Regions from separate parts of the Sporosarcina sp. P29 genome, predicted to be linked through region 1. Evidence: riboswitches for the same ligand, from Rfam matches in the RefSeq annotation. Region 1 holds a riboswitch; the other holds the start of a gene.
The links. Region 1 has a riboswitch for lysine ahead of CSV68_RS09215 (Na+/H+ antiporter NhaC family protein). Riboswitches for the same ligand answer to the same signal wherever they lie in the genome.
Positions count from the first base shown of each region.

Region 2: another riboswitch for lysine. It lies ahead of dapA (4-hydroxy-tetrahydrodipicolinate synthase); the one in region 1 lies ahead of CSV68_RS09215 (Na+/H+ antiporter NhaC family protein).

Region 1 covers NZ_PDYX01000008.1:107,564-124,189, forward strand. Annotated here, with positions in the region: gene sufB (Fe-S cluster assembly protein SufB) at 1-692, shown strand, start outside; gene CSV68_RS09165 (PaaI family thioesterase) at 749-1,171, opposite strand; gene CSV68_RS09170 (MarR family winged helix-turn-helix transcriptional regulator) at 1,369-1,842, shown strand; gene CSV68_RS09175 (NAD(P)H-dependent flavin oxidoreductase) at 2,010-2,987, shown strand; gene CSV68_RS09180 (hypothetical protein) at 3,065-3,418, opposite strand; gene CSV68_RS09185 (glutaredoxin family protein) at 3,549-3,785, shown strand; gene CSV68_RS09190 (rhodanese-like domain-containing protein) at 3,950-4,306, shown strand; gene CSV68_RS09195 (DUF72 domain-containing protein) at 4,479-5,339, shown strand; gene CSV68_RS09200 (sulfite exporter TauE/SafE family protein) at 5,339-6,163, shown strand; gene CSV68_RS09205 (bifunctional metallophosphatase/5'-nucleotidase) at 6,169-7,548, shown strand; gene yunB (sporulation protein YunB) at 7,596-8,363, shown strand; lysine riboswitch at 8,419-8,594, shown strand; gene CSV68_RS09215 (Na+/H+ antiporter NhaC family protein) at 8,787-10,355, shown strand; gene CSV68_RS09220 (sodium-dependent transporter) at 10,516-12,036, shown strand; gene CSV68_RS17065 (methionine/alanine import family NSS transporter small subunit) at 12,037-12,174, shown strand; gene lipA (lipoyl synthase) at 12,416-13,381, shown strand; gene CSV68_RS09230 (YutD family protein) at 13,400-13,753, shown strand; gene CSV68_RS09235 (DUF86 domain-containing protein) at 13,851-14,297, shown strand; gene CSV68_RS09240 (TIGR01457 family HAD-type hydrolase) at 14,294-15,061, shown strand; gene CSV68_RS09245 (YuzB family protein) at 15,608-15,844, opposite strand; gene CSV68_RS09250 (NAD(P)/FAD-dependent oxidoreductase) at 15,983-16,626, shown strand, end outside.
Region 2 covers NZ_PDYX01000004.1:123,676-140,301, forward strand. Annotated here, with positions in the region: gene CSV68_RS05660 (acyl-CoA dehydrogenase) at 1-1,197, shown strand, start outside; gene CSV68_RS05665 (TetR/AcrR family transcriptional regulator) at 1,301-1,873, shown strand; gene CSV68_RS05670 (phosphotransferase family protein) at 1,932-2,990, shown strand; gene CSV68_RS05675 (2-phosphosulfolactate phosphatase) at 3,002-3,754, shown strand; gene CSV68_RS05680 (long-chain-fatty-acid--CoA ligase) at 3,767-5,416, shown strand; gene dapA (4-hydroxy-tetrahydrodipicolinate synthase) at 5,730-6,623, opposite strand; lysine riboswitch at 6,741-6,918, opposite strand; gene CSV68_RS05695 (S8 family serine peptidase) at 7,156-9,624, shown strand; gene grpE (nucleotide exchange factor GrpE) at 9,862-10,452, shown strand; gene CSV68_RS05705 (tetratricopeptide repeat protein) at 10,537-11,757, shown strand; gene CSV68_RS05710 (YARHG domain-containing protein) at 11,853-12,926, opposite strand; gene CSV68_RS05715 (S8 family peptidase) at 13,213-14,727, shown strand; gene CSV68_RS05720 (ABC transporter substrate-binding protein) at 14,795-15,835, opposite strand; gene CSV68_RS05725 (ABC transporter permease) at 15,832-16,584, opposite strand; gene CSV68_RS05730 (ABC transporter ATP-binding protein) at 16,581-16,626, opposite strand, start outside.

The DNA of each region.
Region 1 (16,626 bases):
ATACAACGAACTCACTACACAGTGCGGTTGTTGAAATCATTATCAAAAAAGATGCGTATTGCCGTTACACGACAATCCAAAACTGGGCGAACAACGTCTACAACTTGGTAACGAAGCGTGCAATCTGTGAAGAGAATGCGACAATGGAATGGATTGATGGTAACATTGGTTCTAAATTGACGATGAAGTACCCAGCAGTCATCCTAAAAGGTGAAGGCTCACGTGGTCTGACTCTATCCATCGCATTAGCAGGTAAAGGACAGCACCAGGATGCCGGCGCGAAAATGATGCACTTGGCACCTAACACGTCTTCTACTATTGTTTCAAAATCAATCTCTCAACACGGCGGAAAAGTAACGTATCGCGGAATTGTCCACTTCGGACGTAATGCGGACGGAGCTCGTGCCAACATTGAGTGTGATACGTTGATCATGGATAAGCTATCTACTTCAGATACGATTCCATACAATGAAATTTTGAACAACAATATTTCATTGGAACACGAAGCAAAAGTATCAAAAGTTTCTGAAGAACAGCTCTTCTATTTGATGAGCCGTGGTATTCCTGAATTGGAAGCAACAGAAATGATTGTTATGGGCTTCATCGAGCCATTCACGAAAGAACTACCGATGGAATATGCGGTAGAGATGAACCGTTTGATCAAGTTCGAGATGGAAGGTTCCATCGGATAAAACAACAAAAACCTGCACGCATCTACATGATGCGGCAGGTTTTTTTGTAGACATTTTTATAGTCTATCTTTTCTCTTCTCAACAATAGCAATCGTGCATCTAGAAACACTAATTAATTTTTCTTCTTCATCCGTGATTTGAATATCCCATACCATCGATGTACGCCCTTTGTGAAAAGGGATGGCAGTAGCAGTCACTACACCATCCTGTTTACCTCGTATATGATTCGCATTAATTTCGAGGCCAACGGGATAATGTGTTTCGGGATTTACGTTTAAGGCAGCGGCAATACTAGCAGCTGTTTCAGCGAGTGCTACTGAAGCGCCACCATGTAGTAATCCCATAGGCTGAACAGTTTTCGGTCCAACTGGCATTTCACAGACGACTTTGTCGGGATCTAGTTCTTTAAAGCTAATTCCCAATGCACCAATCAGCGTCTGTTCCAAATCAATACCGTCCAATAAATTAAGTTCTTTCATCATCCTCTTTACCCCCATTTCCATGATATACTACCAATACATGTATATACATACATACAGTTGGAGCATACTACTCATTCTATCGAGAAACCAACGCAAAAGTTAATATGCTACATGTAGACTAATCTAGAATAGGATAAATTGTCAAGGATAGCTGAAACATGGCTATATTCATTTTTAAGGAAGGGGTGCATTTCATGAAAAAAGATTTGGATCAGGAGCAAGCTGCTTATATTATTGACGTATGCGCCAGTGCTAATCTGCGTACGGTATCGGGTTCACTTACGCAATTGTACAATCATCTGTTGAAACCTACGGGATTGAAAATCACCCAGTATTATATGCTTGGAAATATTTATACTTCACCCGATATTTCGATTAGTAAATTGGGCGAGATAATGTTGTTGGATCAAACGACCGTAACACGTAACTTGAATATTTTAAATGATTCAGGATATGTACAAATCAAAAGGGCAGAGCAAGACTCACGAACAAAAGTAGTCACGATAACGGAATTAGGGTACGAAAAATTAAATGACGCTACGCCTATTTGGATACGAGTACAGGAAGAAATTGAAGGTTCTATCGGTAAAGCAGAGTATATGGATTTACTAGAGAAGTTGGACGCATTACAAAATGTGATAGACGACTTCAAAAGTTCATCCACATAAAAATGAACATTCATTCATAAATTGATTGACAACTCAAAAAAATCAAGTAAAATACATGTATATACATGTATCAAAGATTTGGTAGTTATGAAGAGCGGAGAGTGGACGTTCTTGACAGACACTGAATACAATTTGAAAGCGCTTACGATAAAAGGAGAGTGTTATTGATGAATCTAGTAGAATTGAAAAAAAGTATGAGTCTTCCGGTGATTGCTTCCCCAATGTTTATTATTAGTAATCCTAAGACGGTAATTGAGCAGTGTAAAGCAGGAGTAATCGGTTCTATGCCTTCATTAAATGCGAGACCGGTTTCGCAATTCGAAGAGTGGTTGATTGAGATTACGGAAGAATTAGCGGATTATAATGCAAAAAATCCTACTAAACCAGCTGCACCCTTTGCGATTAACCAAATCGTTCATCGGTCCAATGAAAGATTACAAGAAGATATGGAGCTGTGTGTGAAGTATAAAGTTCCTATCATTATTACATCTCTAGGTGCAAGAGAAGATGTCTACGAGGCTGCACATAGTTACGGCGGGATTGTTTTGCATGATGTCATTAATAATATGTTTGCCAAGAAAGCTATTGAAAAAGGGGCGGATGGATTAATCGCCGTAGCAGCAGGAGCAGGCGGGCACGCGGGTCCAAAAAGTCCGTTCGCACTCGTTCAAGAAATCCGTGAATGGTTTGATGGTCCACTAGCACTTGGAGGTTCTATAGCAACTGGCGGTAGCGTATTAGCTGCTGAAGCAATGGGAGCAGACTTTGCGTATATCGGGTCTCCATTCATCGCCACTGAGGAAGCAAGAGCAGTTGAAGAATACAAACAGGCCATCGTGGACGCAACTTCGGATGACATTGTATATAGTAATTATTTCACCGGAATACACGGAAATTATCTGGCTGCATCGATCCGTGCATCGGGCTTAGATCCAGAGAACTTGCCTGAAAGTGATCCAAGTAAAATGAATTTTGGTGGAGATGCGGGTCAAAAAGCTTGGAAGGATATTTGGGGCTGTGGACAAGGAATCGGTGTGGTCGATAAAGTACAACCGACAAAAGATTATGTTGCACAATTAGCGCAGCAATACAACGAGGCAAAGGATAAGCTAGTTGGAGATAGAGTGAACACAGCGAGCAGGTAATATGGAGAAAAAGTGAATCGTATCGCGATAAAAAACAAGTATGTCGATTCTGACACGCTTGTTTTTTATTTGCTTACTTAGTAGTTGTGAACGGAATGCGTTTCAATACGGCTGATTTTTAAATCATTCATCGCGGTCTTTTGATAGCTGAATTCTACATCTAATTGGAGTTGTTTGAGTAAGGAGAGGGTTTTCATTTGTGGTTCAGATAAAGATCCAATTTGCTTGTAGATAATATCCTGTTTACTTTCAATTGAAGACAAGCGCTTATCAGTCAGTTGTTGTTTCTTTTTCACTTCTAACATTTCTGTATTGAGGGCATCGACATTCGACTTAAGTGTCCCAACATCTGACTTAATCACAGAGACGTCAGTTTTAATGCTTTTCATTTCGCTAAATATTTGTTGTAATAGAACGTCGCTCATTTTCATCCATTCACTCTTTTTATTAGCATGTATTTCAAGAACACTAAGTGCCATCCTAACGCTAAATCAATTCATTGATTTTATACCTAGAGGGGTATATAATACATATATAAACGAATGGAAGGGAGCTTTTTACATGTCTGAAAAAGCAACTGTATATGTATCATCTACTTGTCCGTATTGTACGATGATGACGAATTATCTAGACGAAATCCATGTACCTTACGAGACGATTAATGTTTCTACGAATCCGGCAGAGGGAGAGCGTCTGATGGAGTTAACGGGACAAATGGGCGTTCCACAAACGCAGTTGAATGGGAAATGGATTATTGGCTTTGACCCAGCAAGTATTCACGCTGCACTGGATGCATGAATAAATTCAAACAGATTGTATTCAAGCGAAGCTGTACAATTCAATCAGCCGAAAATATGGAAAAGAAGTTATTTCCGCGCTTTTGTATTGGCAACCTAGCGTTTATGGTGATGGGTGTAATCCTCGTCATTATAGAATGGACTCACTAATAGGAGGCACCAATTATGGGATGGATCATCATAGCACTTGTCGTCGGCTTAGTAGTTTGGCGAATGAAGCCTGCAAAAGGTGTGCAAACAATTTCAACTGAACAATTAAAAGATAGACTAAAAGATCAAAACGTCCAGTTGATCGATGTACGTTCACCTGCTGAATACAAAGGGCGCCATATACAGCAATTTAAGAATATCCCATTAAATGTGCTTTCGAATAAAATGGGAACATTGAAGAAAGACCAAGAAGTCATTGTCATCTGTCAAAGCGGCATGCGCAGTTCAAATGCGGCAACACAGCTGAAGAAGGCAGGGTTCGTGAATGTAACGAATGTACGCGGTGGAATGAGCGCGTGGCAAGGTTCATGATAGAAGAAGCGTTTCGAGGATCCTATCTCGAGACGCTTTTTTACTTGGTAATGAAATCGAGTTGATTCAGCAAAATCCAGTTGAGGGGAAAGCCAAGTCAGTACGTACGATTTTTCCGATAATACATAAGATATGATACACTAAGCTAAAGATAAAAAGAGGAGGGCTTTCCATGATACATGTTGGCCTGACAGGGTGGGGAGACCATCCAAGCCTATATAATGAGCATACAGTGGCGAATAAAAAACTTGTAGATTATAGTAAACACTTTCCAATCGTCGAGTTAGATTCGACGTTTTATGCGATTCAATCAAAGAAAGTAATGGATAAGTGGACAGAGGAAACGCCCGCTAATTTCCAATTCGTCGTGAAAGCGTATCAGGGCATTACAGGTCATCAGCGTGGGAAGATTCCCTATGATTCTGAAGAAGAGATGTTCTCGCTGTTTAAGCTGTCGCTAACGTCGTTTGTTGAGGCAGGAAAGCTTGCGATGGTACTGGTGCAGTTTCCGCCTTGGTTTGACTGCAAGAAAGAAAACGTGGATCGTATTCGCTATGTGCATGAACAATTACATCCATTACCGATAGCAGTGGAGTTCCGCAATCAAACGTGGTACTCTCCAGCATATCGAGAAAAAACACTCGATTTTCTGAAGAGCTTACACGTCATCCATGTGGTCTGTGATGAGCCGCAAGTAGGGGATGGAAGTGTGCCACTCGTCCCGGTTGCGACCGACGAGAAAGTGCTGTTACGACTCCATGGACGTAATGATAAAGGTTGGGTCAATACGATGGGAGATAGTAAAGCATGGCGAAAAGTCCGCTATCTTTATGATTATAATGATAAAGAGTTAGAGAGTATGAGTGACATCGTTACACATCTAGAGAAGCAGACAGAAGAAGTGTTTGTCATTTTTAATAATAACTCTGGACAGCATGCGGCGAAGAATGCCAAACAATTCGCGGGATTACTCAACATAGAATACGGTCAACCTCTCACTAAGCAAATGGATTTATTTGAGGGGGATCTCTAATGGAATTTGTAGCACTCGCCTTAATTGGTTTGGCATCCGGTATTATCGGTTCAATTGCCGGTCTTGGTGGCGGAACGATCTTGGTTCCGGTCACATTGTTTGTCGGATTAAATCTTGGAATGATTCCTGATATTACACCGCAAAGTGTGGTTGGCCTGTCGGTCATCATGATGATTGCGAATGGACTTGGCTCGACACTATCCTATATGAAGGTAAAGACAATTGATTATCGCAGTGCTTTTCTATTTTTTGCTGCGAGTATACCAGGTATCGTACTCGGTGCATTGGTCAATAAAAACGTAAGTTTGCAATCATTTAATTTATATTTTGGTATATTGCTCATTGTTTTATCTACACTGTTACTAACGAGGAAATATTTGAAGCCGATTAGGTGGTTTGTAGATAACGGAAAAAAGATCAAGTTTACTGATCCTCAAGGTAAAACGCATATCTATGGATATCCCATTTGGTTTGCCATTCTATTGGCGTTGTTCATTGGATTTACGTCAGGATTATTCGGAATCGGTGGCGGTACGATGATCGTTCCAGCCATGATTTTACTATTCTTGTTCCCACCACATGTGGCGGTCGCGACATCGATGCTCATGGTATTCTTATCAGCTATCGTCAACTCGATTTCGCATATTTCACTCGGTCATGTACCATGGCTTTATACGATTCCTGTTGTGCCGGGAGCCTATTTCGGTGGCATGCTAGGAGCCTATTTAAATAGCAAAATGAAGTCAGAAACAGTAGTTTTAGTCATACGCATCATTTTACTCATCTTTGGATTACGTTCCATTTATGAGGGGATTTGGGGTTGACATATATGAAGGAAACGGTAGCGACGATTCACATTTATCATACGAATGACGTCCATAGTCATTTCGAAAACTGGCCACAAATCCAGCACTTTCTTAAAGAGCGCAAGCAACAGGCTGAAGCCAATGGGGAGTTTTGTTTTCTATTTGATATTGGAGACCATATTGACAGATCTCATCCGTTTACCGAAGGAACAGAAGGTAAAGGAAATATAGAATTATTAAATAAAGCAGGATACGATGCCGTGACGATTGGCAATAATGAAGGTATCACTATGTCTAAGGGTGCGCTGAATACATTATATGAAGATGCGCACTTTGATGTAGTGCTGTGTAACTTGACTGAACTGGACGGTAAGGTGCCTTACTGGGCGAAGAAATCTAAAATATTTGAGACTACAGAAGGTGTGCGCATCGGTGTCATAGGTGCTACAGCTCCATACTACGCCTTTTATGAACAACTTGGCTGGAGTGTAGCTGAACCGCATGCAGCGTTGCAGGAAATGGCACGCAGCTTGCGTCCAGAATGCGATGTCATCGTGTGTCTCTCCCATTTAGGAATCAATGAAGATCGTCTATTGGCTTCGCAATGTTCGGAGATCGATGTCATTTTAGGGGCACACACGCATCATTTATTACCGAATGGTGAGTGGGTTGACGATACGCTACTTGCGGCAGCTGAAAAATTCGGTCACTATATCGGTCATGTCCAAGTCGATGTAGACCGCATAACGGGCCAAGTCGTTCATATGAAAGCAGAAGTTTTTCCAACACAGATGATGGAAATGTCGGAAGAGGATATTGAACAAGTGAATGGCTTATTTGCCAAAGGGGAAGAGACTCTTGAAGTACCGGTGTTTTATAATCCTTCTCCGTTATCACAGCGCCTTTCAGGAGAAAGTCCATTATCCTCGCTGTTTGGCCGTGCATTACTGACGTATCTGGATGCCGACTGTGCGTTGTTTAACGCAGGGATATTCCTCGGTAGTTTAGATAAAGGTTGGGTAACAAGAGGGGATTTACACTCTTTATTGCCACATCCTATCAACCCATGTCTTATCCATTTGGATGGTACTGATCTGCTGACAATCTACGAGCAGTCACTCGACCCAAAGTGGACGGAACTTCCAATAAAAGGTCTAGGTTTTCGTGGTACGCTAATGGGTAGCATGATACATGAGCACTTATACCGTAACACGAGCGGGCAATTATTTGCAGGAAACCGTTTGGTCGTGCCAGGTGAGATGTATAGGTTGGCAACACTTGATATGTTCACGTTTGGCTTTTTCTATCCATTACTAAAAGAGGCTAAAAAAGAATACATCATGCCAGAAATGCTTCGCGATATTCTCGGTTGGTATGGAAAAAAATATTTCAATGAACGCTAGTTATGTACGCCTCCTATTTCGCATAATGTGAAGTAGGAGGCGTATTTATGCGGTTTTATACGAATCAAAAACGGCCAAAGAAACATAACTATGGCAAAATCATACTGCGCTTTGTCATCCCGGGCATTTTGGTGGGAGTGGCGATGTTTTTCTATACGGTCAACAAACAGCTAACGCCAATATACACACAATATGCTGAAGTGCAGACGCAAAAAATAGCCAGTCATGTCATCAGTCAAGCCATTAATAATCGCACCACCAGTGTTTACGATGTCAATGAAATTATCGAAAACGTCCCCGATGATACAACAGATACGGTGACGACTAAGTTTAACGCAGAAATCATTAGCCAGGTTATGTCAGAAATTCATCAGCTCGTAGAAAATCATCTAGAGCGTGCAGAAGGCGGAGATTTGGATATGTTACCGCCACTCGGAGATCTCGAGTATAATCCAGATCGCATGGAAAAAGAACAAGGTATTGTGTTTTTTGTTCCAATTGGGCAAGCAGCGAATATTCCGTTGCTCGGTAACTTGGGGCCGAAAATCCCTATCCGCTTCCACGTCGTTGGAGATGTACATGCAACAGTAGAAACTGATATTCGTGAATTTGGTATCAATAATGCGTATGTGGAAGTGTATCTAATGTTACAAGTCAATGTACAGATTATTGTACCGCTAGCAACAAGTAGGAGTGTAGTAGAGCAGAAAATACCGATTGCGATTGGCTTGATAAGAGGAAAGGTACCTCAAATTTATTCGAAAGGAGAACAAACGCCAGCACAAATCGAAGTCCCGCTTGAGAAGACGGAGTAAAAGGCTATTGTGAACAATGTCGATTATTGCTACACTAGGAATAGAAGAATATCGAGACTTACGTAGAGGCTGCATTGTTTATAAGTAACTGGCGAGAGAGTGACATCTAGGACCGCGAGCGAAAGGAGGCAATGCCGAAGTTTGAGAAGGGTCAACTTCTCAAGTTGGGGTCATTTCGAAGAGGAATGACACTGTCATACAGCGATAAATGTATGGAGAGCTACAGTTGCCAATTGTACTGCGATTTATGAATGTATTGCTTGATCAATTGACTGGCCGACTCCTACACGTATGCTATTGCCTGTGGAGTTGGCTTTTTTTATCGGGAAATGAAGGAATTACAGGATAGTATCGGCTTTCCACTCTTCGAAAGATCTTCTGCATTTCGATTTCATCTAGCAACTAGAAAGAGGAGGAATTACAATGATCGGAACATGGGTCTCTATTTTACCTCCTATTATCGCCATCGTGATGGTGTTAGCAACAAGGAGAGTATTATTATCATTAGGAGCAGGAATTGTTACAGCAGCTTTACTTTTAGCGAACTTTGCTCCGTTCGAAACACTAAAAGGTGTATGGAGAGCCATGACAGTTTCGTTTTGGGATGGCGGGCTCAATACATACAATATATTTATTATGCTATTTCTATTATTACTAGGTGTCATTACGGCATTTGTCAGCCTATCTGGAGGAAGCGCTGCATTTGCACGCTGGGCTGTCACGCGTATCCGTACAAAACGTGGGGCAAAGCTGTTAACGATGGGGCTTGGAATTGCAATTTTTGTAGATGACTATTTCAATGCCTTGGCAGTTGGACAGATTGCAAGACCAATTACAGACCAGCACAAGATTTCTCGTGCGAAATTGGCGTATTTCATTGACTCTACATCGGCACCGATCTGTGTCGTGTCACCCATCTCTAGTTGGGGCGCATTCTTAATTGGACAACTTGCACTTATTTTAGGTACGACAGCAGCGGTGAGTTATTCACCATTAACTGCATTCATTATGATGGCACCGATGAACTTCTATGTCATTGCGACATTGTCGATGGTCTTTTTCTTCGCTTGGACGAATAATGACTTCTTCGAAATGAAGAAGCATGAAGATCGTGCAATGAATGAAGGGGAACTATTTGACCAATCTAAAGAAATACCAGGTCAGTTAAAAGAAGAATTCCCTGAGCATACGCACGGAAAAGTTCGCGATTTGGTTGCACCAATCGTGACGTTGATTGCGGTAACGCTTGGTATGATGATCTTCACAGGCTATAAAGAAGCAGGCGTTTTCGATATTTGGGCAATCTTTGAAAATACTGATGTACCATTTTCTTTGGTAATTGGTGGTACAACAGCTACATTGCTAGCTATGTTGTTATATATTTTACAAATGAAAAAGAACGAAACAGCAAGTGTTTCATGGATGGGCCGCGCATTTATTAGCGGAGTGAGAGCGATGATGCCTGCCATTCTCATCTTAATCTTTGCTTGGGGATTGACTGAACTAATCGCTTCCCTAGATACAGGATTATTCCTTTCTACTATGGTAGAGCAATTAAATATTCCAGTCACTTTCCTTCCAGTACTAATCTTCGTATTAGCAGGGTTAATGGCATTCTCGACAGGTACTTCATGGGGTTCTTTCGGTATCTTGATGCCGATTGCGGGTACTATCATGGTCAATGCGGCACCAGAATTATTATTACCAGCGTTGGCAGCGGTGCTTGCAGGTGCGGTATTCGGAGATCATTGTTCACCGATTTCTGATACGACCATTTTATCTTCTACTGGAGCAGGTTGTAACCATATGGATCACGTATCTACCCAGTTGCCTTATGCTCTTGTTGCGGCAAGTGTAGCAGCCCTTGGGTACATCGTTCTTGGGCTAACTGGTTCTGTCTGGATCGGTTTAGTAGCTGTTATTATTACCCTAATAGTTTTATTTACGTACTTGAACGCAAAAGGAAAGAAACGCACAGAACAAATAGCATAGTTTACCTTTTAGACTAAGAGTGATAATTACTTCATTCTTAGTCTAAATTTGTTTTGACATCTCTAATTGGGCTGTTTATACTAAATATACGGAACTAGAATTATCTGAATAAATCGAATGGTGAAAGTTTTGTAAAATAACAAAAAAAGAGGTGAGTTGTATGGAAAATCGTTCACAGTGGGGAACGAGAGCAGGTTTTATACTGGCTGCGGTCGGATCAGCTATAGGACTTGGAAATATTTGGCGCTTTCCTTATGTAGCCTATGAAAATGGCGGCGGCGCATTTTTTATCCCGTACTTATTTGCATTATTAACAGCTGGTATCCCGATTCTGATCATGGAATTCACAATTGGTCATAAATACCGTGGATCAGCACCTCTATCATTCTTCCGTTTAAACGGTAAGAAAGCAGAGTTCTTAGGATGGTGGGGGATTTTCGTTTCGTTCGTTATTTCCACCTACTATGCCGTGATCATTGCATGGGCAATGAAATACACGATCTATTCATTTAACTTATCTTGGGGGAAAGAACCTGAAGCGTTCTTCTTCGGTGATGTTCTGAAATTGGCCGATAATCCAGGAGATGTCGGGGGAATTGTAGGGGGCGTGGCATTGCCACTACTATTCGTCTGGGTTCTTTGTTATATCATTTTGATCGGTGGAGTAAAGAAAGGGATCGAATTAGCGAACAGAATATTTATTCCTATTCTATTCATACTCTTCTTATTCGTCGTCATCCGTGCCATCACACTAGATGGAGCTATGGTTGGACTGGATGCATTCTTTAAGCCAGATGTCGATAAATTACTGAACCCACGTGTATGGGTTGCAGCATATGGACATATCTTCTTCAGTTTATCGATCGCATTCGCTATCATGATTACGTATTCTAGTTATTTGCCAAAGAAGTCAGATATTACGAATAACGCATTTATCACAGGTTTTGCAAACTCTTCTGTTGAGTTATTAGCGGGTATCGGAGTATTTGCAGTACTAGGATTCATGGCAACGAATTCAGGGGTGGAAGTAGCAGACGTTGCGACAGCCGGTGTAGGTTTGGCCTTCGTCGTGTTCCCTGAAATTATCAATCAAATGCCAGGATTAAACGGCCTGTTCGGCGCATTCTTCTTCCTGTCACTGACACTTGCGGGTATTACTTCACTAATCTCAATTACTGAAACATATATCGCAGGTATGTCAGATAAATTCAATATTTCAAGACGTCGTTCAGTAACTATTGGCGTCGGGCTTTCAGCAGTGATTTCTTTGCTATACGCTACAAATGGAGGTTTATACTTCCTAGACGTAGCGGATTACTTCATTAACCAATTCGGTATCGCAGTCATCGGTTTAGTCGAAGTCGTCTTACTAGCTTGGGTATTCCGGAAACTCGGATTGTTCGAACAGCATGCCAACGCAGTATCGGATATTCGTCTTGGCTGGTGGTGGAAAGTATCGCTATCATTCATCACACCAGTAGTATTGGGTACGATGTTATTCTTCCTAATCAAAGACAATATCGCTGAAAATTACGAAGGATATCCAACGTCATTCTTATGGACAATTGGCTGGCCAGTTGCAATTGGTGCATTTGTTATGTCGATCGTATTCACATCGCTAAAATGGAGAGACAACACAAGAATTACATCAGACTATGATGAAGATAAAGGGGGGCTATAAATGGATACAGGAATGAGCGGCTCTGCAATCCTCATGATGCTACTCGGCGTGACGATCATCTGGGGCGGTCTATTTATTAGCATCTTTTACGCTACGATCCTCAGTAAATTCAGAAAGAAATTCAAAATCGAACAGTAAACGATTTACACCTGCAACCGGAAACTTGGTTGCAGGTGTATTTTTATTGTGAATATGCGTTTGGGAAAGTGTCCAGAGACATACGATTAAGAAAACCTTCACGACTGCAATGAAAATACAAAATCGGTCATCTTATTCCAAATTTCTACTCGCATACCTTATTGCTTGCAATGTGTGTCAACTATAATTGAAGGTTATCTGAATTTATGTTACATTGACATGAGTAGAATCTATCAACAGAATGGAGTCGGTAGCGTTGTCATGCAAACCTGAGACAGGAAGAAAATCTGAGCATATTAGAAAGCCAGATTGGCTGAAGATTAAGCTAAACACCAACGAGAATTATACAGGTTTAAAGAAATTAATGCGCGAGAAAAACTTGAATACCGTATGTGAAGAAGCACGTTGCCCAAATATTCATGAGTGTTGGGGAGAGCGTCGTACAGCTACCTTTATGATCTTAGGTGCTGTGTGTACACGTGCATGTCGTTTCTGTGCAGTCAAAACAGGTTTACCTAATGAACTAGATACCGCTGAGCCGGAACGCGTAGCGGAATCCGTTGAATTGATGAATTTGAAACATGCTGTTGTAACTGCTGTAGCACGCGATGACTTGAAAGATGGAGGATCGGCTATTTTCGCTGAAACTATTCGAGCGATACGTAGAAAAAATCCATTTACTTCTATTGAAGTGTTGCCTTCGGATATGGGTGGGGATATAGAGAACTTGCAACGTTTAATGGATGCAAAACCAGATATCTTGAACCATAATATAGAAACAGTACGCCGTCTCACTCCGAGGATTCGTGCGCGTGCAACATATGATCGTTCACTTGAGTTACTTCAACGTGCAAAAGATATGTATCCTGAGATCCCGACGAAGTCTTCATTAATGGTCGGACTTGGAGAAACAGTGGAAGAAATTATTGAAACAATGGATGACCTTCGTGCACACAACGTAGATATCATGACAATTGGTCAATACTTACAACCAACAAAAAAACACGCTAAAGTGGTAAAATATTATTCGCCCGATGAGTTTGGTGAATTGCGTAAGATCGCAATGACTAAAGGATTCTCTCATTGTGAGGCGGGGCCGCTTGTGCGTTCAAGCTACCACGCAGACGAGCAAGTTAATGCTTCGGCTAAAGAGAAACAGCGCCAAGGTGAAGAACTGCTAAAACTTGAAGGACAAGCGAGCAGTTAAATGGAAGTGAAGCAGAGAATGGTTATTTTAGAAAATATGCAATATGAGATTGCAGAAGAGTTTCGCGATGGGTTCGATGAAGAAGCCTTGAATGAACGCTTTAGCGAAGTACTGTTAAAGTATGATTTTATTTTGGGTGACTGGGGATATGGTCAATTACGATTAAAAGGCTTTTTCGAAGATCGTAATTCCAAATCCACATATGAAACAAAAATCAGTACCGTTCAAGATTATATTTATGAATACTGTAATTTTGGTTGTGCGTATTTCATCTTGAAAAAGATCGGAAAAGTAAAACCGGAACTAACGGAAGTGGAAGTTGTAGAGGAAGTACAACCTGAAACGGCATCTACACCAAAAGTGGAGCAATAAAAATGAAAGCTTCGAGCAAATTTGCTCGGAGCTTTCATTCGTTTTACAATAAATATGGTAAGATAGACGTATGAAGTATATGAGGAGGAAGAACATTATGTATTTTGTAGATCAAAATCAAATTAATAAAACGTTAGTGTATATGGAGCAGTTAATCGATATATTTGAAAAGGAAACGAACTGGCTACAAAGCGATGTAAATAAACTTGCTTTAGAGCGAATTGCACATGGCTTGATTGAAGGAATCATTGACGTAGGTAATTCTATGATTGACGGATTCATCATGCGTGATCCTGGAAGTTACGATGATATTATCGATATTCTTGAAGATGAAAAAGTCATTCAATCTGAACAAGCTATCCCATTAAAAGCATTCATTTCATTACGTCCAATGATTGTGCGCCAATTTGTGGAAGTCGATTCAGATAAAGTAGCACGATCTATCCGCGAGACACTTGATGAACTACAACAATTCCCAGGACAAGTTCGAGACTACTTGACGAATGAATTAGGTCCAGTTTCGGCGTTTCTTCCAACAGAATGATGAGACCATATAAAGCCTATTGCTTCGATTTGGACGGCACGATGTATCGCGGTAGTGAACCAATCCAAGAGGCTGTAGATTTTGTTGCAGCGTGCCAAGCACAGGGGAAGGGAACGTATTTCATTACGAATAATGCTGCTCTGACGCGTACTGCTCAACAGAAGAAACTCGCAGGTTTTGGTGTGAATACAGAAACCGACTTCATTATGAATTCGGCCACGACGCTGGCTCGGTATTGCAAACAGCATTATGAAGGTGCAAACGTCATGATGATTGGTGAAGAGGGATTACGTGAAGCACTGGAACTTGAAAACATCCACATCACGACGACGAATCCGGATGTCGTTTTAATGGGACTTGATCGTCAGATTACATACGATAAACTTGCGGATGCTTGTTTGGCGATACGTAACGGTGCTCATTTTTTAGGCACCAATCAAGACATCAAATTCCCGACTGAAAAGGGACTAGTACCAGCTAACGGTTCTTTCCTGACGTTGATGGAAGCAGCCACAGATACAAAGCCGCTCATTGTAGGAAAGCCAGAGCCGTATATGCTGGAGTTCATTCGCCAGCAAGGGATGTACGAGAAAGAAGATATGATTCTGATTGGCGATAATTACGATACGGATATTATGGCGGGGATTCGCTATGGTATAGATACGGCGTATGTCGCAACAGGGGTCACGCCTATGGATGAAGTACTGAAGAAGACGCAGCAACCCACTTATTTGCTGAATTCGCTTGCGGATTGGCTGAAGTAATATGGAGCTATCTAGGAAGCCGTGATGCTACGGCTTCTTAGATAGCTTTTTTTAATGTTATAAGATAGTTGTAAGGGAATAGGGCTGTTGGGATGGGGATTGACGCTTCGGAGGGGACGCGTGTTTTATGGGTTCGCGGTGAGCTGATCCTCTAGGAGTCGCCCTCCTACGCGCCAATCCTTGCAATGTAAGTGGATGATACTTTCTGTTGTGCTTTGAATAGGGGATTGTGAACAGTTTGTGCATTTGAACTTGAACATATTTAACTACAAAGATACGTAACACACTAACCACAGTAAATGATTTGAGAATCCTACTAAGGACGGCTTTTGCGAGTAAAAGAGAAACGTTAGGAGCATGTTCTTTCATAGATTGCCTTGAGTAAGCCAGTCCTCAGGAAAGCGTCTCCAGATGGGGCTTCAATCCTTTTGTACTCAGTGATTACCTTACTTCTGCAAATATAAACAGATTTCACTTTAATCCCATTCGAAAAAGGATGTCCTAAAAGCGTGGTAGCTTCTAAGACATCCTGTATAATTTATTTTATTAAAAAAGTGGATTATCTTCAATAAACTGATAAATTTCCTTTGTCAATTCATCGGCAGTATCCGCTTCGACAAGTTCACCATTCACAATTGCGTACAACGTATCACTACATTTCGTACAATAGCTCAAGCAGCCGTATTCCAGTACGTCGATGTTTGGATCACGTTCCAACGTTTCGAATACGGGGTAGGCACCATTTGCCAAATTACTCATACAAAACTCCACGATGGGATTCATCTTTCTCACCTCGCCTACTAGAAATGGTACTCTTTTTTTACAAAATCGTCAATGAACATGACATATTGTGAAAGTTATCACAAACTGCTATAATAACAAATGAGATGCACGAGAAAATTGACATAGAAGGAGAGCATTATGAGAAAATTACTTTTACTAGGTGCCGGCTATGGTAACATGAGAATTTTATTGCGTTTGCTAAATAAAGAATTACCAAGCGATATTGAAATTACACTTGTCGATAGAACCCTATTTCATAGTTTGAAAACAGAATTTTATGCACTGGCAGCAGGAACAGTTTCTGATTCCGATGTACGTGTAGCAATCCCTGTTCATGACCAATTGAAAGTGGTAGAAGGCGAGATTCAAGAAATTAAACTTGAAGAAAAAGAAGTGTTGTTGGCAGACGGTCAAGCACTTGCATATGACGAATTAGTCATCGGGCTAGGTAGTGAAGATAACTACCACAACGTACCTGGAGCGGCTGAACATACGCTAAGTATCCAAACAATCGGCAAATCCCGCAGGACGTATCAGACGTTACTAGGATTAGGTGATGGCGCAACAGTAGGAATCGTTGGTGCTGGGCTTAGCGGTATCGAATTAGCGAGTGAGTTACGTGAAAGTCGTCCAGATTTGAAAATCAAATTATTCGATCGTAGCCCGCGTATATTGCGTGACTTTCCTGAACGATTGAGTAACTTCGTAAAAGGTTGGTTTGATCAGAACGAAGTAGAAGTCGTTGCGAATTCCAACATTACTAAAGTTGGCGAACATATTCT
Region 2 (16,626 bases), on a different contig from region 1:
TATTCAGAGAAAGTAGTAAAGTTACAAGAGCAAGTGACGCAATTTATGGAGGACTATATTTATCCGAATGAATCTGTATTTCGTCAGCAGCAAGAGGAGCAAGGGGACCGTTGGAATAAGATTCCGCCGATTGTAGATGAATTGAAGGCAAAGGCAAAAGAGAAGGGGCTTTGGAATTTGTTTCTTCCTGACGATAGCTATGGAGCGGGATTGACGAATGCCGAATACGCTCCGCTTTGTGAGATTATGGGACGTTCTTTCTTGGCGCCGGAAATTTTCAATTGTAATGCGCCGGATACTGGCAATATGGAAGTGTTGGCGCGTTATGGTACGGATGAGCAGAAGAAGCAATGGCTTGAACCGTTACTTGAAGGAGAAATCCGCTCTGCATTTGCGATGACCGAGAAAGACGTGGCGTCGAGTGATGCGACGAATATTGAATCAAGTATTGTACGTGACGGCGATGAGTATGTGATAAACGGTAGGAAATGGTGGACTTCAGGGGCAGGGGATCCTCGTTGTAAAGTGATGATCTTTATGGGCAAGAGTGATCCGAACGCAGCGAAGCATGAACAGCAATCGATGATTCTCGTGCCGATGGATGCGGAAGGTGTGAAAGTGGAGCGTATGTTGCCAGTGTTCGGCTATGATGATGCACCGCACGGACACGCAGAAATTCTCTTTACTGATGTACGTGTACCGGCAGAAAACATATTATGGGGTGAAGGTAAAGGATTTGCGATAGCGCAAGGTAGACTAGGTCCTGGCCGGATTCATCATTGCATGCGTTTGATCGGCGCAGCTGAACGTTCGCTTGAATTGATGTGTAAGAGAACTAGTGAACGGGAGGCGTTTGGACAGAAGATTTCGGATCACGGTGTCGTGCAGCAATGGATTGCGGAATCACGCATGGATATTGAACAAGCTCGTCTGTTGACACTTAAAGCCGCATACATGATGGATACTGTCGGCAATAAAGTCGCAAAGGCTGAAATCGCCATGATTAAAGTGGTCGCACCAAATATGGCATTGCGTGTCATCGACCGGGCTATCCAAGCATTTGGCGGAGCGGGTGTCAGTGAAGATTTTCCGATTGCCTATATGTATGCAGCGGCTAGGACGTTACGCATTGCAGACGGTCCGGATGAAGTGCATTCGAGACAGATTGCGAGACTGGAATTGAAAAAATACCGATAAGTAATTGATAAGATTAGACTACCGTTTCATTCATTCCGCGTGAGGATTCGATCCGCTAAAATGTGATATAGTATGAGGTAAATAACATGAAGAGGGTCGGGGAATGAGTATGAAAGCTAAAATTACACAAGCGAGTGTGTTGTTGTTTGAGGAAAAGGGATTTAGCGATACATCGATTCAAGATATAGTGGAAGCAATCGGTGTAACAAAAGGAACATTTTATTATTATTTTAATAGTAAAGAGCAATTATTGATGGAAATTCATCTTGAATATATTTCGGATTTACTAAAACGCCAACAGGCGATTTTGGAAACGGGTCATCTATCAGGCCGTGAAAAGTTGGAAGCGATTATCGCGTTGCTGATCCATGATATTCAGAATAACGGGCCAAGTGGTCGCGTGTTTTTCCGTGAGATGCGCCATTTAGTTGAACAGAATGTGGAAACGATTGAAACGCAACGCGATCTGTTTCGTTTGAATATTGAGCAGCTGATCACGGATAGCATCGAAGCGGGTGAGTTCCGTCAAGATTTGCGTGCGGATATTGTGGCATTTGGTGTATTAGGCATTACAAATTACAGTTATAACTGGTTCAATCCAAAAGGGAATATGTCTGCTGATGAATTGATTGAATTATTTTCTAGCCTATTGCTTGAAGGAATCATTCCACGCTAAGCTGAGAAATCAGCTTACGTATAACATACCTACTGGTTAGTATAAAGGAGGATTTACTATGGAGAATGCTACAACAATTGACGTACGATCTGGGGAAGAACTGAATATAGAGAAACTGCAACAATTCATTCGTGACCATATTCCGGAAGCGCCTGAAGGGGAATTGCACATTCGCCAGTTCAGTGCGGGGCATTCCAATTTAACGTATCTTCTGCAAATCAAAGAATGGGAAGCGGTGTTGCGCAGACCGCCACTAGGGCCGGTCGCACCGAAAGCACATGATATGGAGCGGGAATATCAAATTTTATTGAGTTTGCATCCGTATTTCAAGCCGGCTCCTAAACCTTATGTTTTTTCTAAAGATGAAGAGATTGTTGGAAGTCCGTTTTTCATTATGGAACGTCGCAATGGTATCGTGCTAGACACGGAATTCCCTAGCGACACGGCATACACACCTGAACTCGGACGAAAAATTTCTGAATTGCTAGTGGACCAACTAGTTAGTTTGCATCAAGTGGATTATAAGAAAACAAAGTTAGTGGATATGGTGAAACCTGAAGGCTTTATGGAGCGACAAGTTGCGGGGTGGATCGGGCGTTATGAGCGCGCGAAAACGGATGACGTGAAAGATCTGGAAAAATTGACCGAGTACTTGAAGAGTAATGTACCGGAGTCTGCTGAGCCTACGATTATTCATTATGATTATAAATTAAACAATGCGATGTTTTCGGAAGACTATTCTGAAATGACTGGGCTGTTTGACTGGGAAATGACAACAGTAGGCGATCCGCTTGCTGATGTGGGGGCTGCGATGAGTTATTGGATTCAAGTAGACGATCCTGAAATGCTGAAAAAAGGACTTGGTAAACCACCGGTCACCGTGATGGAAGGGTTTTTCACAAGAGACGAATTTATCGAGCGTTATGCAGAGAAGAGTGGACGTGATGTCAGCTCGATTGATTATTATTTGACGTTTGCTTACTTTAAACTGGCCGTCATTTGCCAGCAGATTTATTACCGTTACAAAAAGGGACAAACGCAAGATCAACGTTTTGCTCACTTTAATGTGTTTGTTGAAAATCTAATTCAGTACGCGTTAATTAGCGCTAGGAAGTAAGGGGTGACAGGATGAGAATCCATTTGCTTTTTAAGAAAGAAGAATTGGATGAGGCGAAGCTCGATGCGACCAAAACGGTTGTAGTCTTTGATGTGTTATTAGCGACTTCTACGATTTCTACCTGTCTGTCATTTGGCGCACGGTCAGTGATTCCGACAGCTGACGAAAAGGAAGCACGTGACATTGCGAAAAACTTGCCGACTGATGAGTATTGTATGGCGGGTGAGTGGAACGGTTTGCCTATAGAAGGGTTTTCCTATCCATTGCCGCTAGCTCTTAAAGAGAAAGTGGCGGGTAAAACGTTGATACTGAGAACGACTAACGGTACAGTGGCCATCCGAAAAGCTGCGGGTGCACGTAAAGTGTGGATTGCTTCATTGCTTAATAGCCCGGCGGTCGCCAGAAAAGTATTTGACGAATATGAAGATGAAACGATTTTGCTTACTTGTGCAGGATCTGCCAATCAATTTTGCTTAGAAGACTTCTACGGTGCGGGGTACTTTTTATCCGAGCTGATTCTGCTGGCAGGGGAGAATGCTGTTCAATTAACGGATAGTGCACTCAGTGCCAAGTTGTTTTACGACAGTCAGAAAGATCAAAATGAACCGTTACTCGCACAAACGCAAGTAGGCAGAGCGATGCTTGAGATGGATGTAGGTGATGATTTACATTTCGTCAGTCAAAAAGGTGTGCTTGACGTGGCACCGTTTTTGTCAGGACAGGAAGTAGTCTGTGATCCGCATATAAGCGTATACAAAAGTTGAGGAGTGAATCGAATGAAACATACAGCCCATTTTGAATTTTGGCCGCCACGTATTGCGAAATCTCTTACATTACCTGAAACGACGATTTATGATAATTTAGCGATCACTGCGAAGAAATATCCGAATAAAACGGCTTATGAATTTTATGGCGGATCTGCAACGTACGGCCAATTATTGGACGAGACAGAGAAGATGGCTGGGTATTTGGAACAAGAATGCCAAGTGAAAAAAGGGGATCGTGTCTTGCTGCTCATGCAAAACTCGCCACAATTTCTCGTCAGTTTATTTGCAATATTACGCTTGCGGGCAGTCGTTGTTGCGATTAATCCGATGAGTACGACAGAAGATTTGCAGTTTTTCCTAGAAGACGGGGACATTCAACTGGCGTTTATAGGACAGGAATTGTACCCAAAACTAGAGCCGTTAATTGGTACGACGACACTACAAACGGTTATTTCTGCTGCTTATTCTGATTATATTTATGAAGAAAAAGCATTAGCTGAGATTCCTGAAGAAGTAAAGGCACCTGCTAAGGAACTAGCGAAGACTGTTTCGTGGAAATCTGCGCTGGATGCGGCTCAGACTCCTTCAGTTTACACAGGCGAGAGTGATGATATGGCAATGATTCCGTATACGTCAGGAACGACTGGGGCGCCTAAAGGGTGTATTCATACGAATCGGACGGTGCAGGCCAATACGATCGGTTCGTATCATTGGATGGCAATGAGTCCTGACACGGTCGTATTAACAAGTTTGCCTTTATTTCATGTGACCGGACTCACGCATAGTGCGCTGAATCCGATTTTGGCAGGGAGTAATACGGTCATTATGACAAGATGGGATCGCGACTATGCGATGAAAGCGATTGAGCATTTCCAAGTCAGTCACTGGATCAATATTAGTACGATGCTTATTGACTTCCTCGCGAATCCTCAGCTCGCTGATTATGATATTTCATCTCTTGAGATTGTCGGTGGTGGAGGGGCTACGCTTCCTATCGCAGTAGGTGAAAAACTGCGTCAGCGTACGGGCCTTGATTATGTAGAAGGCTATGGTTTATCCGAAACGATGTCGCATACCCATTTCAATCCACCGAACCGTCCTAAGTTGCAATGTCTAGGCATTCCAGCGTTCGGTGTAGATGCCCGTATTATTGATCCGACATCAGGTGAAGAACTCGGTGTAGAAGAGGAAGGCGAGCTAGTGGTCCATGCGCCCCAAATGTTTAAAGGCTACTATAATCAAGAGGAAGAAACGAAAGCGAGTCATATGATGCTAGACGGTATACAATTCTTCCGCACTGGCGACATCGTTCGAATGGATGAAGAAGGCTATTTCTTTATCGTAGACCGTGTCAAACGGATGATTAATGCGGCCGGCTTTAAAGTGTGGCCGACGGAAGTGGAGTCGATTCTTTATAAACATCCGGCGGTTCAGCAAGCATGTGTCGTTCGGTCTCCTGACGAAGTGCGTGGTGAAACGGTAAAAGCACTTATTATTCTGGATTCAGAATATAAAGGAAACGTGACTGGGGAAGAGATTATCGAATGGTCAAAGGGGCAGATGGCGAGTTATAAATATCCGCGAATTGTCGAGTTCCGTGATAGTTTCCCGACAACGAGTAGTGGAAAGATCTTATGGCGTCAGTTGCAGGATGCGTAATAGGTAACTACGACTTTTATTACTATATAAGTTGAATTGAAGATTTTAGGATACACTAAGTTGATTGGAGTGGAAGGCGGCGACTCCGGCGGGAACAGCGCGAGCCGAAAGCCCCGCAGGTAGCGTAGCGGACGAGGAGATTGAGGCCGTGCCCGCGGAACGCGTCCGCCTGGAACGGAAATCAACGGTTCCAATGGAATGGCTATTTCTTATGTTCAACTTATTATATATAGAAGTGAATTAAAAAGCTGCTCCGAGATGACCGTATGTTGCGGTCGTCTCGGAGCAGCTTAAAGTTGTTTCTATAGATTGATCAAAGACCGACTGCGGATTGATTACGAAGAGCTAGAAGGTCTCTCAACGAATCTACTTGTTCTTCAGGCAACGCAATCATTGGTAAACGAACTCCACCAACTGGTACGCCTGTTAAGTTCAATGCAGCCTTCGTCGGAGAAGGGTTCGGTGCAGCGAACATCGCTTTCATGATCGGCAATAGTCCGCGATAGATAGTAGCGGCTTGCTTGGTATTGCCCATTTTGAAGTGACGGACCATTTCTTGCATTTCATTGCCTATAATATGTGCAGAAACCGACACGATGCCTGTGCCGCCAATAGATAGCATAGGAAGTGTAGATGCGTCATCGCCTGAATAGACAAAGAAGTCATCCCCCGTATGCTCAATTATCGCTGCAGCGGCTTCTAGATCACCGCTTGCTTCTTTAACAGACGTAATATTCGATACGTTGTTCGCCAATCGGATAATCGTTTCAGGCAACATATTGACTGCGCTACGGCCTGGGATGTTGTAGAGCATGATCGGCAATGTAGTCGTTTGTGCAATGGTCTTGAAGTGCTGGTACAAGCCTTCTTGACACGGTTTATTATAGTACGGTACGACGAGCATAATTCCGTCGACGCCTGCTTCTTCTGCTTGGATCGTCAAGTCAATGGATTCTCTCGTGCTATTCGTTCCTGTGCCTGCAATAACTGGTGCACGGCCTGCAACGGTTTGCACGGTGAATTTGAATAGCTCCACTTTCTCTTGCGCCGTAAGCGTAGGGGACTCTCCTGTCGTACCTGCGATGACTAGTGCGTCTGTTCCATTGGCTAGTAAGTGATTGATTAAGTTTTGTGTTGCTGGGTAATCGATGTCTCCTCTTTCATCAAACGGAGTAACCATCGCTGTCATAATTGATCCGAAATTCATTATTCTCCACATCCTATCATTTTATTAAAAAACATAGAGGTGGGGGCGATACGTAAGTGAACGCAAAAAGCAACAACGAGGGCTCGCTGTTGCGTTGAAATAATGAATTATTTCTTTGCACGAGATAGCCCACCATACAGTTTCCCATATGACAATCCTGCACTTGTTCAGTCCAGAATCAGCTTAGAGATCATGAGTGTCTCGCCGCTTCGGCAAATTCCCCTTTCGACAATCTTCATAGAACCTCATGATCCTCTGATTGTGTACTAATGGTTTTTGCGCCTCTATCCTTATTTCCGAATTATCGAAATAAGTGAAAGTTTAATTACCCTTACTGTACTTGGTCTACGCGATAAATGCAACCTCTACTTTTTTATTACGATAAACACTATGCGTATTCTAAATGATTTCTTTAATATGGAATTTTCACTAGTCCTATTGAACTTCACAAGGTAACATAGACTAAAGTCATTTATTTCATTAGTCCATTGACTGCACGTGATTATCGGAATGAGTAGGAAAGAGGGATGTTGTGAAGAAAAGTAGTTTATGTTTTCTATGGTTTATGTCGATATTTTTTGCAGTAGTTACTATTGAACCCGTACATAGTCATGCGCAGTTACCGGTTACCGAGTTGCTAGTGGAATATGCGGAAGATGCTCGCATGAATTTTAGTGAAGAATTTGAGGGACAAGTAGAAGTGCGTAAAAGGATTTCTTCTGATGTGGAGTTATGGAGTTTGAAGGAAGGTACCGACGTAGAGGCGCTTCGACAGGAACTCCAGGAAGATCCGAATGTTTTGTTCGTCGAATCGAACGTCAAAAGACAATTGGCTGCTGAACCTTCTGAAGATCCTTTTATTGGAGAACAATGGTGGCTTCCACATGTGGGGGCAGAAGTGGTTTGGTCACGCGTGTCTGAACAGAAGAGGCGTGTGACTGTGGCGGTAATCGATTCAGGTATTGATACACAACATTTAGATTTACAGAAGCGAATTCAACCAGGCGGACAGAACTTCTATGATAATACTAGTAATTTGCAGGATGAAACTGGACATGGAACAAAGGTGTCGGGAATTATCGCCGCAGAGTACGGTAATGGAGAAGGAGTTTCGGGAATAGCGGGCCCATTTGACGTGAAGATTTTGCCGCTGAAAGTATTCGGAGCTGGCCAGACAACGAAAACTTCCTATATTGTCGCAGCCATTGATTATGCAGTGAAGTTACAAGTAGACGTCATTAATTTAAGTCTCGGTGGTCCAGTGAAATCGGATATTGAAGAACGCGCAATCCAAAGCGCAATTCAAGCAGGTGTCATCGTAGTGGCGGCAGCTGGCAATAAAGCAGAGGAAGACAATCGACCTTTCTATCCAGCATCATATGAACATGTTATTTCAGTAGGTTCTATCGATCAACGCAATCAGCACGTGAAGTCCTCGAATTACAATGAAAGCTTGACTCTAGTAGCACCGGGAACATCTATTTTCACGACGACAAATGGAGGGAAATACGGTGGTAGTGAAGGGACTTCATTTTCCTCACCAATCGTGGCGGGAGCGGCAGCTATATTGAAGTCATTGCAACCAGAAAAAACACCACAAGAGATCAAGAAGTTGTTGCAATCTACAGCAACAACTTTAGCAGAGCCTGGCACTTCTTTATATTTTGGATCAGGCTTACTGAGCTTGGAACGACTGCATCTGAAGCTTCCCGTTGAAAACATTCCGGTGAATAATGTGGAATTAAATACAGAAGCGGTGACGATGGATTTGTCGAGTGGTGTTAGCGCCCAGTCTGTTGCGCTTACTCAATTACCCACCATGAATTCCACGATGGAAACAGCCTATGAACAAGAACCAAATGATACATTCAAACAAGCTAATTGGCTCTACGTGAACTCTAATGTTAAAGGGACGATCAGTGAGACTTCTATGGACGAGGATTTCTATCAATTGCCATGGAAGTATCCAGGTATATTGAAATTGGTAGGCGGATGGACCAAAGAAGATTCTGAGGGTGGTTACAATAATCAGTTTCTGCGTTTGGATCTATATGATGAAAAACAGAACTGGATTGGAAAAGCCAATCATAATAAAACTCCCCATGGTCAGAATGATTTATCTTTGGAAGTAGAGTTACCAGCAGGTCAGTATTATGTAAAAATGTCCCAGACAGCAACTAATGAAGGTTTCTTCATTGATCACGAATACGAAATATCCAGTAATTTCACACCTAGTAATATGGTGCAGCAACGTCCGAACTTCTTGTTGGGCGATGCACTGATGAAAGTGAATGATAGAAGGTTCTTCTTAAATGAGGAGGATGAAATGACGAACTGGGAATCCTCGAATAAGGATGTCGCCTCAGTAGACAATGATGGTGTGGTAGTCGCGAAGAATCCTGGGACTGCTACGATTACATTTTACGTTGGTAATGTCGTGAAAACATTGCGAGTCACGGTGACGGATGCGACGATGGAATCGAAATTTGCTATGTATGCCAAAGTTCGACCAGTTAACGCAACCGATCAAGCGGTCATCTGGTCTTCATCAGATTCTTCAATTGCAGAGGTCGACCAGTATGGAGTAGTCACCGCAAAAAGAGTCGGTACCGTATTCGTGACGGCCAGGGCAGGTGGAGTCGCGGCGATTGCAACGGTTAATGTGGTGTATAATGGTATTGGATATGAGTTTATGAGCGACTTTGATAACCAGGATGTTCTTAAAGATAAAGTATTCACTGTAACGTTTACTCAGCCATTGTCTCCATTTAAGGATTATAGTCAGGATATTGTTGTCTCAAGAGAGTCAAACGGTGTAACACGCGTCTATGAATTCACGGCAAAAGTAAACCCACTGAATTTCAGACAGTTATGGATTAAACCGACTACATATTGGGACGAAGGTTTCCATTATCTAACGGTGACAAAAAATGTTCAGAACACGAACCTACTTTCCTTACACAAAGAAAGTAGACTGATGTTTTATTCATATGGCAAGTAAATAAAACTCCAAACGAAGAGTCCTCTGTACAGAGGGCTCTTCTGTCATTCCATGCAAAATCCTGTAACAACACGTCACTCCGCGTCCTAATGTCGCCTCATTCCTTCGACAATTCACGGCCTAGTATTGTGTTAGCCATCAAAAAGTGCTATCTTATCAGTATAATAGCCTAAGCTTAGACTGGGCTTTTCTTGCTTGATTTATGCATTACATATGTTTTCTGAAAAGGGGAATTCGATGAGTACTATACATGAGTCCGCGAATAACAGGCCGGAAGAGTTACAGCGTATATTGGACAAAGAATTATTGCAGTTGGAGAAAATTACGATTGAAGATTTCGAAGTGGATCCGATTGAGAAGCCTGTCACGCAAGAAGATTTAAAGCAGTTTCAGCAGTTTACGTCGACGAGTTTCCGCTCACTAGAAGAGTTGCTCGAAAGCAATCAAGCAATCTTGCCGGTTGATGAGGCGATTACGCGTCTACAAGATGAGGCCTTGCAAGACCGCGTACAAATGGCGAAACGTGCAGTGCAAATCTTTACTTTATTTGAAGATGTACGTCAGAACGTTGATCCTGAAGCGATTGAGTTACTTGCACAATTGGATGCAGCAATGGATCAAGCGCAACTCTTGCTTGAAGAAATCGGTATACAAGAGTTGCCGGTGTACGATGAGTATTTCGATGAAAGCTATATGGAAGCGGTAGGAACTATACCGGCTGAAGAAGCGCAAGGGATTGAGCGTTTTAAAGTGGCGGCTGTATTCCGCAGAGCTTTTTCAATGGAAGATCAAGTCATTCAAGATGCACTAGTGAAAACGGTTTCGTAAAAGGGGGAACGTTTATGACGAGCATAACAAATGATCAATGGGTGAGTCACTACGTACGCCCGTTTAGTAGGTGGAGGTGATTCGATGAGTTCATTTACTAACGTTCCTATGCTGATACAGCAAATGCAACAAGAGATACGACAGAAACGTTACACGTTAGCGCTTGATACGATACGCGAACTGGAAAAGTTGAATGTTAGCCGCAAGCAAATTCTGTGGCATAAAGCGTTGCTCGAAAGTAAGGTCGGAAATTTGCACGTGGCATTAGCCTACTTGAAGGAACTAGACAGCGATGATCTTCATGCTATTAAGTTACAGCAAACGATCGTTGACAATTGGGACACGTATACGCAGATTATTGCTGAATATAACGATGCCATATCGGAAATTCAGCTAGGCTTTGGCGAAAACGCACTACAGATCATAGATCATGCGATGGAGTTGGCAGGAAAACTGCCCATCCCGATTGAATTATATCGCATGAAAACGGTGTTGTTGGCACGTTATGAAAGCGGCACATTATCTCGCTATACGGCAGGATTACCTATGTATGTGCTCGATGATCCGACCATTAAACGTGTCGTGGCGGCAGAACCTCCGCGCCCGGATATCGCACGACCGGTTCCGAAGCCTAAAGTTAAACGTAAGCTGAAAAAAGAGGCGGCAGTACTGCTTGCTAGTATTGCGACCGTCCTATTAGTCTTCTTTATCTGGTTAATTGCCAACCTCATGTCACAGCCTGAGGTCGCTACGGAGTCGAAAGCTATAGCACCGGTGAAAAAGCCTGCCATAACGGAGACAGAGCCGAAGAAGGACGAGCCCGTTCAAGAGGTAGTCGTAAAACCTGAAGAACAAGACGAGCTTGAATTCGTTTCAAATGAAGCAGCGAATATGTATTATAATGAAGGATATAGACAATTCGTAAAGGAAGACTTCCCAGCAGCTGTTGTGTATTTTGAATATGCTATGCGGACGGAAGATACGGATTACTTCACGGATGATGCCTCGTACTTCCTCGCATCAAGTTATTTGCGCGAGAAGAAGTATGAAGAGGTTGTGGAAATCGCGAAAGCTTTCCGTAAAGAAAAAGATGAGAATTATAAAGAATCCCCTTACCGAGACGGAATTCGTCTTCAAGAAAGCCGTGCTTTGTGGAAGCTTGGTGAGGATACTCAAGCTGTTTCGATTCTGGATGAATTGATTAATAAGCCAGATGAAGATTGGGTGACGTATGAAGCGAGGGCTATGAAGAAGTTGGTAGAAGATGGTGGGAGTGGTAGTGAGGTAGATGAAGAGGCTAGTTGAATTAGCTTGACATCGCGTTATTATGCCCGCGCCAAACTACAAAAAAACAGGAGCAATCCGTGAAGTCATGATGACTTCACGGATTGCTCCTTCTTTTATTCCAGTGACTTGATCAATTCAATATTATGCTTCTCCCACTTGGTCATCTTTCCATCGAAGGATGGATTCGGTTCGTACCATGACTGTGAGCCGAAGTAGTTTTGCAGTTCTTTTGATTGGAATACATAGCCGTGCCGTGCATAGATTTCATTGCGCGCTAAACGTAAATCATCTTTTGACAGTCCTTTTAGGTCGGATTCGTCGAGGAACACGTCACCGCTGTACGAAATGATGAAATGCTCGTTAGAATCGCCAGCTGGCACTTCTTTAATCACTTCTTTGACAATAACAGTTTCGACAGGCTCTTCTTTCGGGACGTCATTTTGTACGACTGGCAAATCATTATCGGTTTCCACGTTGGTTGCGACGGCCAATTCTTTGATGGAATCAAAAGTGAGGTGAACCGATTGCTTTGCACCAAATACATTCGCCTGAATTTCTTCCCGCACACTTTCGTCATTCACTGTTGTGGTCATTTTAATGGGATAAATACCTGCCATATACGGGCCGAATTCTGCTTGTTCTTTACTCTTTTTTATATAGCCCATCTCGGTATCGTGAATTGATAGGACGGTTTCCTCCCCAATTGATTTCACTTTGAGGATATAGCCTGCTGGATTGATCGTATAGCGAGAGAAGAGGCCGAATCGCTTTCCTGCTACACGCATGGAGAACATGCCATCGTCGGTATTTTCTTGTAAATTGTTTTCAATTACTTGTACGATGGAAGGGTTTTTCTCTACCAATGTAAGCAAGGCTTGAATGCTTTCTCCGTCGATCGAAATACGACTATCTTTCGGTACGATCAATTCATGTAACGCGTCTTGATCTTGCTCGATCAGTGCTGAAATGAATTGCTCGGTTATGGCATGTCGCCCGTATTTATTTTCCATAAGATAATAGCTTGTAATTGCAACTAGTACAACCACTATTAATACAATGGGAGACAGCAATGTTTTTAGTAACGACCGTTTTTTATTGGAATAGCGTGATGCAAGGAGTGCTTTACAGTTTGTACAGTACTCTTGCTGTTTTGTATTCATTTCATTACATATCGGACACTTTTTCATATAAATTCTCCTACTTCATGCTATGGCTCTATCATTTGAACGCAAGTATAGATACCAATGTAGTCAAGATTATACTATGACTGACGGGATTATTCTAGAAGTAAGGAAGATTGTTGCATACAGGGAGTAGGTCGCAGGATATTCATTACAGTGGATTTTTCAAAATCCGTCATTTAAAGTAGTCCTATTCTATGAGTAAGATGTATGAAGATGGTAAATGGTGAGTTATAATGGTTTAAAAGAATCCCATATTACTAAAGTGTGGCAGGGAAGAAAAGAGGGGCGAATGAGAAGACGGCATCATATAGTTTTGAGTGTATGCATTGGATTGCTGGCGTTACTTGGTTTTCAAGGGATAGTCAGTGCGGAAGATTTTTCAAATGAATTATTGGTAGAGTATGCAGAAAGTCGTCAGACATTTTCTATGGATGGAATCGTACCCGGAGTAGAAAGCCGTGAAACAATTACGGATGAAGTAGAGTTATGGAGCTTTACAGATTCAGATGACATGCTGTTAATGAAAGAACAATTACTAGAAGATCCAAACGTCTTACATGTTGAGCCCAATTATGAGCGTTATTCGCATGTAGAATTCAATGATCCTATTCTTGTGAAGCAGTGGTGGATTCCCCAGATGAAGCCACAGTTGCTTTGGTCTAGGGTGCAGGAGCAAAAGAAAAAGATCGTCGTGGCGGTCATTGATTCTGGTATTGATGTACAGCATGAGGATTTACAAGGGCGTATTCAGCCGGGCGGTTATAACTTTTACGCCGATAATTCGAATGTTCAGGACGTTGATGGTCACGGAACAGCTGTCGCAGGTGTAGTCGCGGCTAAGGCTGGGAATAATCTAGGAGTAGTGGGTATTACGGGACTATATGACACCAAAATATTGCCGTTAAAAATCTCGCATTTGAACGGCCTCAGTAAATTGTCGGATAGTATCAAGGCGATTGATTACGCTATTAAGAAACAAGTCGATGTGATCAATATGAGTTACGGAAGCAGCGACCGATCCCAACTGGAGGAAAAGGTCATTCAGCGTGCAGTTGACTCGGGTATCACGGTCGTAGCATCTGCCGGGAATGATGCAACAAAGGGGAATTCGATCATGTTTCCTGCGTCCTATCCTTCAGTCATTTCAGTTGGAGCAACGGAAAGAGATAATCAGCGTGCTTCCTTTTCAAACTATAACTCTCACGTGAGCTTAGTTGCTCCGGGCGCAGCAATCACTACAACTGCAATCCATAACAGCTATACGTCGTTCAGTGGAACATCTTTCTCGGGACCCATTGTGGCGGGGGTAGCAGCTTTAGTGAAGTCTTTGAAGCCTGAAGCGACGCCTTCTGAGATTAGACAGTTACTTGAAATGACCGCGACAGACTTAGGGGTACCGGGTAAAGACATTCATTATGGTGCAGGATTAGTCAATATAGAACGACTTAGCAACGCGTTGCCAGCTTTTACAACACCCCTGCCACCATCTGAATTTACGGGCGATTTTCCTGAACTAAATGTACAAACGAATAAAGTATTCAACATCAAATTTACTAGTGAATTACTACACGGTAAAGATTATGCAAGACATATTTATATTACCCGCTCGCCAAATAGTGCAGAACGTATCGACAGTTTTACAGCGAGAGTAGATCCCATAAATAGTAAGCAATTACTCATTACACCTACTACCGAATGGCCACAAGGCGTTCATTATTTACGTGTGGATCGAGGGTTGCAGAATAAAAGTGGCGTTGCGATGAAGAAGTCGTTTGCTGTGAAGTTTACTGTACAGCCTCGCTAATTTTATATAATCGAAAAAGGCTATTGCGATCAGTCAAGGAGACTTCCGCAACAGCCTTTTTTATGTGTTACTTTGTAATTTTAGAAAACATTTCACCTGTACTGATATCTAAAATCATATCGTCGATTTCAGGTTTCGTCTTGATCATTTCCATTTCATGTAGCCAGTCTCGTACTTCTTCCCAAGACGTTTCGTCCAGTGTCCCAAATGCTTCACCTTCTGTATCCATCTTCGGCAATAAGACATTCAAACTTTCTGTTTCAATGGCTTTGTCTAACGGGAAGTTTGCTTGATCTTGGTTGTTCAGCAACAGGTCGAGAGCTTCTTCAGGCTGTTCTACCATGAATTCATAGCCTTTTTGTGCAGCTCGCCAGAACGCTTGGATTGCGTCTCGTTCTTTATCCCACGTCTCGTCACTCGTTACCAACACAATTTCACTATAATTCGGCACACCATAGTCTACTGGATTAAAATAGCGCGTTTTGAATCCTTTTGAGTTCATGACAGGCACTTCATGGTTAATGAATGTTCCGGTCACGGCATCGGCACGTTTTGAAACGAGTGAAGATTCGAGTTCAAATCCAACGTCGATCATATTCACTTTGTCATAATCACCGCCGTCATTTGTGACCATCGTTTTAATTAGAGATTCGTTTAGTGGAATCCCAGGGTAGCCAATCGTTTTGCCTTCGAGATCTTTAGGAGATTGAATCGGACTTTCCTCTAGCATGACGGTGTAATTTAGCGGTTCACGCACGATAGAAGCGATTGCTTTGATCGGAATGTCTTCATTGGCTTGCGCTAAAATGACATCCGGTTGGTAATACAGTCCAAGTGTCACTTTTCCTGCTGCGGTCAAGTTCATAGGGTCTGTCGGATTGGCAGGGAATTGAATGTCCAATTCCACGTTTTCTTCATTGAAATAGCCTTTTTCCTGGGCTACATAAATATAGCTATGTACTGCATTTGGATACCAGTCGAGCATGATGCTGACTTGTTTCTTTTCATTGTTCGGTGTCTCATCTTGATCTGTAGCGGGTGTATTATTCGTACATCCAGCTAGCAATAAAAGTAGAAACGTGAGGCTAAGGAACAGACGTTTTTTCATTGGTGATTCCTCCATTGTAAAAAGTGTTTTTCCAATACGACGACGAGTAGAAAGAACATAATACCTACTGCAGAAAGCAAGACGATCGGTGCAAATACAGCGGCACTGTCAAATTGCGTCATCATTCTTCTGCTGAAATATCCAAGTCCTGCCTGAGCGCCTAGCCATTCCCCAATAGCCGCACCAATTACACTCAGTGTGACCGCCACTTTGAGTCCAGAGAAGAAAGACGGCAAGGCGGAAGGTAGGTCTAGTTTATAGAAGATATCTTTTGTGGATGCGCCCATTGTCAGCATTAATTCACGTAAGTTTTTATCAGACGAGCGTAAGCCGTCAAAAACGCTGACGGTAATCGGGAAAAAGGTGATCAGTACGGTGACCGCCACTTTACTCCAAATACTATAGCCAAACCACAAGACGAAAATCGGCGCCAGCGCGATCACGGGAATCGTTTGCGACGCGATCAGGATAGGGTAAAACGCCTGCTCGATCGGTTTCTTACTATACATAGCAATTGCCAGTGTCGATCCGATTATGATCGAAATTGATAAGCCAATCAAAATCGTTAACGCCGTCGGAGGTAAGTGGTGGATAAACAGCTCCGCTTTCAGCTCCCATAATCGGATCAGAATCGCTGAAGGAGACGGGAAGAGAAAGCTTTTGTCGTATAGACGTGCGCTGATTTCCCATAAACCAAGTAAAATCGCAACGAAAAGTAGCGACCAACTATACGAAGTGATGTTCTTCATAACCGTGCCTCCGAACGAAGCTCGCTGATGAGTTGCTCTTTT